Regions from separate parts of the Salmonella sp. GDC200615 genome, predicted to be linked through region 3. Evidence: predicted binding sites of a transcription regulator. Region 3 holds the regulator's gene; each other region holds the start of a gene.
What was found. Region 3 encodes PurR, which represses purine synthesis genes. Its sites were predicted from a motif close to CANGCAAACGTTTGCNTG; they were not measured.
Positions count from the first base shown of each region.

Region 1: tusA (sulfurtransferase TusA) is a predicted target of PurR. The motif match lies at 2,058-2,075, and genes of this name have one in related genera.
Region 2: gcvT (glycine cleavage system aminomethyltransferase GcvT) is a predicted target of PurR. The motif match lies at 1,573-1,590, and genes of this name have one in related genera.

Region 1 is NZ_CP192247.1:285,720-288,999, reverse strand. It holds gene tcp (methyl-accepting chemotaxis citrate transducer) at 88-1,728, shown strand; gene tusA (sulfurtransferase TusA) at 1,752-1,997, opposite strand; gene ACQ29O_RS01300 (7-cyano-7-deazaguanine/7-aminomethyl-7-deazaguanine transporter) at 2,167-2,832, shown strand; gene ACQ29O_RS01295 (DcrB family lipoprotein) at 2,905-3,280, shown strand, end outside.
Region 2 is NZ_CP192247.1:3,958,621-3,961,900, reverse strand. It holds gene ubiI (FAD-dependent 2-octaprenylphenol hydroxylase) at 25-1,227, shown strand; gene gcvT (glycine cleavage system aminomethyltransferase GcvT) at 1,682-2,776, shown strand; gene gcvH (glycine cleavage system protein GcvH) at 2,802-3,191, shown strand.
Region 3 is NZ_CP192247.1:2,148,385-2,151,664, reverse strand. It holds gene sodB (superoxide dismutase [Fe]) at 1-465, shown strand, start outside; gene ACQ29O_RS10260 (YnhF family membrane protein) at 548-637, opposite strand; gene purR (HTH-type transcriptional repressor PurR) at 933-1,958, shown strand; gene punR (DNA-binding transcriptional activator PunR) at 1,955-2,887, opposite strand; gene punC (purine nucleoside transporter PunC) at 3,000-3,280, shown strand, end outside.

The sequences.
Region 1 (3,280 bases), 1.9 Mb from region 3:
TCAGAAATAGCGTGATTTGATGTAAGGTTAATTTTTATCCAACCGATATTGATCATACCGTCTACAAAATAAGGAATGTTAGGCACTATGAAAAATATCAAAGTCATCACCGGCGTTATCGCGACGCTGGGCATATTTAGCGCCTTATTGCTGGTGACAGGAATACTGTTTTATTCCGCCGTCAGCAGCGATCGGCTGAATTTCCAGAATGCGAGCGCACTGAGTTACCAACAACAGGAACTGGGCGGCAGTTTTCAGACATTGATCGAAACCCGCGTTACCATTAACCGCGTGGCGATACGCATGTTAAAAAATCAGCGCGATCCCGCCTCGCTGGACGCCATGAACACGCTGTTAACCAATGCTGGCGCGTCGCTCAACGAAGCGGAAAAACATTTCAACAACTACGTGAACTCCGAAGCGATCGCGGGCAAAGATCCGGCGTTGGATGCCCAGGCCGAAGCCAGCTTTAAGCAGATGTATGACGTTTTGCAGCAGTCTATCCACTATCTTAAAGCCGATAATTACGCCGCCTATGGCAACCTTGACGCGCAAAAAGCGCAGGATGACATGGAGCAGGTATATGACCAGTGGCTCTCTCAAAATGCGCAATTAATAAAATTAGCCAGCGATCAGAATCAGAGCAGCTTTACCCAGATGCAATGGACGCTGGGGATAATTCTACTTATCGTACTCATCGTGCTGGCGTTTATCTGGCTGGGGCTGCAACGCGTTCTACTCCGCCCGCTGCAACGGATTATGGCGCACATTCAAACGATCGCCGACGGCGATCTTACCCATGAGATAGAGGCCGAAGGACGCAGTGAAATGGGCCAACTGGCCGCCGGTCTTAAAACGATGCAGCAGTCGTTAATCCGTACCGTCAGCGCGGTGCGCGATAACGCGGACTCTATCTATACTGGCGCAGGCGAAATTTCCGCCGGCAGCAGCGACCTCTCTTCCCGTACCGAACAACAGGCCTCGGCGCTGGAGGAGACCGCCGCCAGCATGGAACAGTTAACCGCCACGGTACGGCAAAACACCGATAACGCACGCCAGGCGACGGGTCTGGCGAAAACCGCATCAGAAACCGCGCGTAAAGGAGGACGCGTGGTGGATAACGTAGTGAACACCATGAACGATATCGCCGAAAGCTCGGAAAAAATCGTGGACATCACCAGCGTGATTGACGGTATCGCCTTCCAGACTAATATCCTGGCGCTGAACGCCGCGGTAGAGGCCGCCCGCGCCGGCGAACAGGGGCGAGGATTCGCGGTCGTGGCCGGAGAGGTACGCACGTTGGCCAGCCGTAGCGCGCAGGCCGCCAAAGAGATCAAAGTACTGATTGAAAACTCCGTGTCGCGCATTGATACCGGCTCTACGCAGGTACGCGAAGCGGGAGAAACCATGAAAGAGATCGTTAACGCCGTGACCCGCGTGACCGATATTATGGGCGAAATCGCCTCTGCCTCCGATGAGCAAAGCAAAGGCATTGAGCAGGTGGCGCAGGCGGTATCGGAAATGGACAGCGTGACGCAGCAAAACGCCTCGCTGGTAGAGGAATCCGCAGCAGCAGCGGCGCTGGAAGATCAGGCTAACGAACTTCGTCAGGCGGTCGCCGCGTTCCGCATCCAGAAACAACCTCGTCGGGAGGCGTCGCCGACGCCGTTAAGCAAAGGCTTAACGCCACAGCTCGCCGCAGAACAGGCGAACTGGGAAAGCTTCTAATCAGAATGCTATCTGCCGTGCGGTTAATGCGCTTTACGCAATAAATAGCGGTACGGCAGACCCTCCGTCTCTTGCGCCAGCAAATCGTGTTCCATAAAGGTACAGAACCCCGGAATATCACGCGTCGTCGCCGGATCGTCGGCGATAATCAGCAATGTTTCGCCAGTTTGCATGTTGCGCACCGTTTTGCGCACCATCATTACTGGTTCAGGGCAACGCAGCCCCAGGGCGTCGAGCGTATGGTCAGGGGAGGAAAACAGATCGCTCATCTTCGTCTCAATGGTAGAAAAACGGCGATATTTTACGCCCATCTTCGTCAGTAAGCCAGGCAGGTTAACGATTGCGTGAAAATTAGCCATTGCAATGCCAGCGCAAAACAGTATTATGCGGCGGTTCTTTATTGGGTTCCCTCACCCCATCCAACAAAAAGGTCACAATATGACTCCGTTTACACAATCACAGCGCGTAAAAGCGTTGTTCTGGCTATCGCTATTCCATTTACTGGTGATCATTTCCAGTAACTATCTGGTGCAGCTCCCCATCACTATTTTTGGTTTCCACACGACCTGGGGCGCGTTTAGTTTTCCTTTTATTTTTCTTGCCACCGATCTTACCGTGCGTATTTTTGGCGCACCGCTGGCGCGCCGCATTATCTTCGCCGTCATGATCCCTGCGCTGCTGGTGTCGTATGTGGTGTCATCGCTGTTCTATATGGGCGCCTGGCAAGGTTTCGCCGCGTTGGCGAACTTTAATCTGTTTGTCTCCCGTATCGCCGCCGCCAGCTTTATGGCCTACGCGCTGGGACAGATCCTTGATGTCCATGTGTTTAACCGCCTGCGCCAAAATCGTCGCTGGTGGCTGGCGCCGACCGCTTCAACGCTGTTTGGCAATATCAGCGATACCCTTGCCTTTTTCTTCATTGCGTTCTGGCGAAGCCCCGATGCCTTTATGGCCGAACACTGGATGGAAATTGCGCTGGTGGATTATTGCTTTAAGGTGCTCATCAGCATTATTTTCTTCCTGCCGATGTACGGCGTTCTACTGAATATGTTGCTGAAAAAGCTGGCAGATAAATCTGAAATTTCCCCATTACCGGCAAGTTAAAGGTTCGTTTTCCGAGTTGTGATAAGATGAGCGAATGAGCCGTTATGGCCGTTTATCGAAAGGAAGAAGTCAATGCGCAATTTGGTTAAATATGCCGGTATTGGCCTGCTGGTTATGGGGCTTGCGGCCTGTGATAACAACGATACAAAAGCGTCGGCAGAAAGCGCCGCCGCAGAAAGCCAGGCCTCCGGCCAGCCCATCAGCCTGATGGATGGCAAACTCAGTTTCTCGCTGCCGGCGGATATGACCGATCAAAGCGGTAAGCTGGGCACCCAGGCGAATAATATGCACGTTTATTCTGACCCGACGGGCCAGAAAGCGGTGATTGTTATCGTCGGCGATAATACCGATGAAGCGTTGCCGGTGCTGGCAAACCGCCTGCTTGAGCAACAGCGTAGCCGCGACCCGCAGCTTCAGGTGGTCACCAATAAGTCTATTGAGCTCAAAG
Region 2 (3,280 bases), 1.8 Mb from region 3:
TGTTCCGGTTTCCAGGAGTAAATAGTGCAAAGTGTTGATGTAGCAATAGTTGGCGGAGGCATGGTGGGACTGGCTGTCGCCTGCGGCTTGCAGGGGAGCGGTTTGCGCGTTGCGGTACTGGATCACGTTGTCCCCCAGCCGTTGGCGAACGATGCGTCGCCTCAGCTTCGGGTGTCGGCGATTAATGCCGCCAGCGAAAAACTGCTTACCCGTCTTGGCGTATGGTCAAACATTGTGGCGCGACGGGCAAGTTGCTACCACGGTATGGAAGTCTGGGATAAAGACAGCTTTGGCCGTATTACGTTTGATGACGCAAGCATGGGATATAGCCATCTGGGGCATATTGTTGAAAACAGCGTCATTCACTACGCATTGTGGCAAAAAGCGCAGCAAGCGGCGGATATCACCTTAATGGCGCCAGCGGAGTTACAGCAGGTCGCCTGGGGGGAGAACGACGCCTTCCTGACTTTAAAAGACGGCGCGATGTTAACCGCGCGTCTGGTGATTGCCGCGGATGGCGCCAACTCCTGGCTGCGTAACAAAGCGGATATTCCCTTAACTTTCTGGGACTACCGTCACCATGCGCTGGTAGCGACTACCCGCACCGAAGAGCCGCACGGCGCGGTTGCTCGCCAGGTGTTTCATGGTGAAGGTATTCTGGCGTTTTTGCCGTTAAGCGATCCGCATCTGTGTTCCATTGTCTGGTCGCTTTCTCCGCAGGATGCGGAGCGTATGCAACAGAGCGGCGACGAGGCGTTTAACCAGGCGTTGACTATCGCCTTCGATAATCGGCTGGGCTTATGCCGCCTGGAAAGCGAACGGCAGGTTTTTCCGCTGACGGGCCGCTATGCTCGCCAGTTTGCCGCGCATCGTCTGGCGTTGGTCGGCGATGCCGCGCACACCATCCATCCGCTGGCAGGGCAGGGCGTCAACCTCGGCTTTATGGACGCGGCCGAACTGGTGGACGATCTGCGCCGGCTTCAGCGCCAGGGCAAAGACATTGGCCAACATCTTTATCTCCGTCGTTATGAGCGTAGCCGTAAACATAGCGCGGCGATGATGCTTGCCGGGATGCAAGGTTTTCGTGACCTGTTTGCCGGCGAAAACCCGGCAAAAAAATTGCTGCGCGACATCGGGCTGAAACTGGCGGATACGCTCCCCGGCGTCAAACCCCAACTGCTTCGCCAGGCAATGGGGCTAAACGACCTTCCGCAATGGCTTCGTTAAGCGTCTGACTGCACGCCAGCAAGAGTTTGAAACCCGTCACACTTTGCTTTCCCGGCTATCGCGCCGGGGGGCTTTCCTCGTTTGAAATAATCTAATTTCACCGCTTATTTCGCATTATATTTTCTAATGACACTATTTTTGGCGAACGCGATTTTCGACATTTTTTCCGCATTTAATATTAATTTATGTTGTGATAAATCGTATCAGCTTCATTTTTATGGAGGTTATTTAGCGTAATAGTGGTTTTTTGTGCTGATGGGGTTTTGGCGTTTTTTAGTCATAAGCTAATGTGATGGTAAATTCAGCCTTATGGTTTAGCGCCTGGTTCGGTGGTAAGTTCAGGAGCAAGAGAGCGTTTGCGTCGGCGCAGGAAAAAGGGCGTCGATGCCAGGTTTCGTGGCGAAGATTTCCCATGAAAATGGTTGTTAGCCCCCGCTAATTCAACGAGGAAAAGATGGCCCAACAGACGCCTTTGTACGAACAACACACGCTATGCGGCGCCCGCATGGTCGATTTTCATGGCTGGATGATGCCCCTGCATTACGGCTCTCAGCTTGATGAACACCACGCTGTGCGCACCGATGCCGGGATGTTTGATGTATCGCATATGACCATTGTCGATCTTCATGGCAGCCGCACACGAGAGTTTCTACGTTATCTGCTGGCCAACGACGTCGCGAAGCTAACGAAGACGGGTAAAGCCCTCTACTCCGGTATGCTTAACGCATCGGGCGGCGTGATTGATGACCTTATCATCTACTACTTCACTGAAGATTTCTTCCGTCTCGTTGTTAACTCCGCCACCCGCGAAAAAGACCTCTCCTGGATTACCCAACACGCTGAACCTTATGCCATCGACATTACCGTTCGTGACGACCTGTCGCTGATTGCGGTACAGGGGCCGAATGCGCAGGAAAAAGCGGCGACTCTGTTTACTGACGAACAGCGCCATGCAGTAGAAGGTATGAAGCCGTTCTTCGGCGTTCAGGTGGGCGATCTGTTTATCGCCACCACCGGTTATACCGGCGAAGCGGGCTATGAAATCGCCATGCCGAATGAAAAAGCGGCGGATTTCTGGCGTGCGCTGGTGGAGGCGGGCGTGAAGCCGTGCGGTCTTGGCGCGCGCGACACGCTGCGTCTGGAAGCTGGCATGAACCTGTACGGTCAGGAGATGGATGAAGGTATCTCTCCGCTGGCGGCTAATATGGGATGGACTATCGCCTGGGAACCTGCTGACCGCGACTTTATTGGCCGTGAGGCGCTGGAGATGCAGCGTGAAAAAGGCCATGAGCAGCTTGTCGGTCTGGTGATGACCGAGAAAGGCGTATTGCGTAATGAACTGTCGGTGCGTTTTACCGATGCGCAGGGCAATCAGCAAGAAGGCATTATCACCAGCGGGACGTTTTCCCCAACGTTGGGCTACAGCATTGCGCTGGCGCGTGTTCCGGCGGGCATCGGCGAGACGGCGATTGTACAAATTCGTAACCGTGAAATGCCGGTAAAAGTGACTAAACCTGTTTTTGTGCGTAACGGCAAAGCCGTCGCGTGACTCATCCTTTTTTGGAGATTAATTGATGAGCAACGTACCCGCAGAACTGAAATACAGCAAAGAACACGAATGGCTGCGTAAAGAAGCGGATGGCACTTACACTGTTGGCATTACTGAACACGCTCAGGAGCTGTTGGGCGATATGGTTTTTGTTGATCTGCCGGAAGTCGGCGCGACCGTAAGCGCGGGCGACGACTGCGCCGTGGCGGAGTCCGTAAAAGCGGCGTCCGACATTTATGCGCCGGTAAGCGGCGAGATCGTGGCGGTAAACGATGCGCTGAGCGACTCCCCGGAGCTGGTGAACAGCGAACCGTATGCCGGTGGCTGGATCTTTAAAATCAAAGCCAGCGATGAAAGCGAACTTGAATCGCTGCTGGATGCCACCGCGTATGAGGCATTGTTAGAAGACGAATAATGTTGTGCCGGATGGCGCTAATGCTTATCCGGCCTACTCACTGCAACGCGAATGATTTTGCGTATTCGTTTTCGCACGCGTAGGCCCGG
Region 3 (3,280 bases):
AACAATTTGATCAAAGGCACGGCGTTTGAAGGCAAATCGCTGGAAGAGATCGTGCGCACTTCCGAAGGCGGCATCTTTAATAACGCCGCTCAGGTGTGGAACCACACCTTCTACTGGAACTGCCTGGCGCCAAACGCTGGCGGCGAACCGACCGGGAAACTGGCTGATGCTATCGCGGCATCTTTTGGCAGCTTCGCGGAATTTAAAGCGCAGTTCACCGATGCCGCTATCAAAAACTTTGGTTCCGGATGGACATGGCTGGTAAAAAGCGCTGATGGCAAACTGGCTATCGTTTCTACCTCAAATGCCGGTACGCCGCTGACTACGGATGCAACGCCGTTGCTGACGGTTGATGTGTGGGAACACGCGTATTACATCGACTACCGCAACGCCCGTCCAAACTATCTGGAGCATTTCTGGGCGCTGGTTAACTGGGAATTTGTTGCGAAAAATCTCGCCGCATAAGTCTGAGTACGCAGAAGGTACGCCTTCTGCGTTTTAGAGAGGGATAGAATAGAGGAGACGCCCACCCTCAGAAGAGAGGAAATCAGTGCAGAGCGGCCGTTAATCCACCTGCGACAATCACGCCCAGAACAATCAGCGTAGTAATCAACGAAAATTTCAGGTCGGTACTCATCAAGTTTTCTCCTTTTTATTCCCACACAAAAAGTGATATAGCGCATTTTTGCACATTCCCGCACAAAAATCTCTCATGTTTTATATTGATAACTGTTTTTAACGCTTCCCCTTTTCCTCAAGATCAGACAAAATTCCAGGCTTACTGAATTAGCGTAACGGCCATTGACCCCTTCCTGACGTTCCGTGTCGTTTTTCCGGCGTGCCGCAACCCTGATGTTGCGATTAGGGTGTGTGTAGGCAAACGTTTACCTGGCGTTTCTCAGGAGCTTAGCGAGGGTCTGGAGTGAAATGTAATGGCAACAATTAAAGATGTAGCGAAACGAGCAAACGTTTCCACTACAACTGTATCACACGTAATCAACAAAACGCGTTTTGTCGCTGAAGAAACGCGTAACGCGGTCTGGGCGGCAATTAAAGAGCTGCACTACTCTCCCAGCGCCGTCGCGCGTAGCCTGAAGGTTAACCATACCAAGTCGATAGGCTTACTGGCGACCAGCAGCGAAGCGGCCTATTTTGCCGAAATTATCGAGGCGGTTGAAAAAAACTGTTTCCAGAAAGGCTATACGCTGATTTTAGGCAACGCCTGGAATAACCTGGAAAAACAGCGCGCCTACCTGTCCATGATGGCGCAAAAGCGCGTGGATGGCCTGCTGGTGATGTGTTCTGAGTATCCAGAACCTCTGCTTTCCATGCTGGAAGAGTATCGCCATATTCCGATGGTGGTGATGGACTGGGGTGAAGCGAAGGCCGATTTTACCGACACGGTGATTGATAACGCCTTTGCAGGCGGCTATATGGCGGGTCGTTATCTGGTTGAGCGCGGCCACCGGGATATCGGCGTTATTCCCGGCCCGCTGGAGCGCAACACCGGCGCGGGCCGGCTGGCAGGCTTTATGAAAGCCATGGAGGAGGCGCTGATCAACGTGCCGGACAACTGGATTGTTCAGGGCGACTTCGAGCCGGAATCCGGTTACCACGCGATGCAGCAAATTTTATCGCAGTCACATCGCCCTACCGCCGTTTTCTGCGGCGGCGATATTATGGCGATGGGCGCGCTTTGCGCGGCTGACGAAATGGGGCTTCGCGTACCGCAGGACGTTTCGGTGATCGGTTATGACAATGTGCGTAACGCCCGTTACTTTACCCCGGCGCTGACGACGATTCACCAGCCCAAAGACTCTTTAGGCGAAACCGCATTTAATATGCTATTGGATCGCATCGTCAATAAGCGCGAAGAGTCACAGTCTATTGAAGTTCATCCACGCCTGGTTGAGCGTCGCTCGGTCGCTGACGGCCCGTTCCGCGACTATCGGCGTTAATCCCCGCTGTCGGGAGCCTCTTCTGGCTCCCGCAGCCACTCCCGATTCAACGTTTCGCTATCGCCCAAATAGTCCAGCAGCCATGCCAGCGCGGGCGAGGCTTCGTTTTGCTGCCACGTCACGCAACAGGCCGCATCGGGAAACGGATTCTCTAACGTCAGCGCCACCCATTTTCCGCTGTCTATCCACTGTCGGGCAAAATGCGTCGGCACCATTCCCACGCATAGTCCTGCCGACAGGCAGGTTGCCGATGACTCCCAGTCCGGTACGACGACCCTTTTTTGGTTATCCAGCAGCCAGGTAATCCGTTTCGGTAAGGTTCGCGAAGTGTCTTCCCTGACCAGCGACGGCCAGTTGCGCAGGGTATCATCGCTTAACGGCCCAGGCATCGACGCCAGCGGGTGATCGCTTGCCACTACGCAGCTCCAGCTCAGGGTCCCCATATCCCGAAAAGCGTAACGCCCCCCTACCGGAATCGCCTGCGTCGCCCCAATCGCCAGTTCGACACGCCCGTCGGAGAGCGCGTCCCAGACGCCGTTAAACACCTCCTGAAAAACCAGCAGTTCCACATCGTCAAAATGGCGATAGAAATCGACGATCATCTGCCGGGTACGTTCTGGTCTGACGATATTGTCCACCGCAATAGCTAACTGCCCACGCCAACCATTAGCAATTTGCTGACACTGTTGGCGAGTGATCTGCATTTTTTTGATAACAGAACGCCCTTCTTTTAAAAACCAGACGCCAGCAGGCGTCAGTTCAACATCACGGTGACGTCGTACAAAAAGCGGTACGGCCAGCCACTCCTCTAACTGACGAACGGTGTAACTGACTGCTGAAGGCACACGGTGCAGTTCCTGCGCCGCCGCGCTAAAACTGCCATTGCGCGCTACGGCGTCAACCACTTCAAGCGAGTATTCCGACCACATAATTTGCCTACAAAAATTTTGAATTCACTGGACAAATATTAACGTTTCACAACCGTAATTTCACTCCCTACACTCTGCGACAATGTCTGTCTGATAAGAAAGAGAAACAAATATGCAACCTGGAAAAGGTTTTTTAGTCTGGTTAGCCGGTCTTAGCGTGCTGGGATTTCTGGCTACGGACATGTACCTGCCCGCGTTTGCCGCCATACAGGCGGATTTACAAACGCCTGCCGCCGCGGTCAGCGCCAGCCTAAGCCTGTTTTTAGCTGGCTTTGCCGTCGCGCAACTCCTCTGGGGACCGCTATCGGATCGTTATGGCCGTAAACCGATTTTACTGCTAGGGTTATCTATCTTTGCACTCGGAAGTCTGGGGATGCTGTGGGTAGAAAGCGC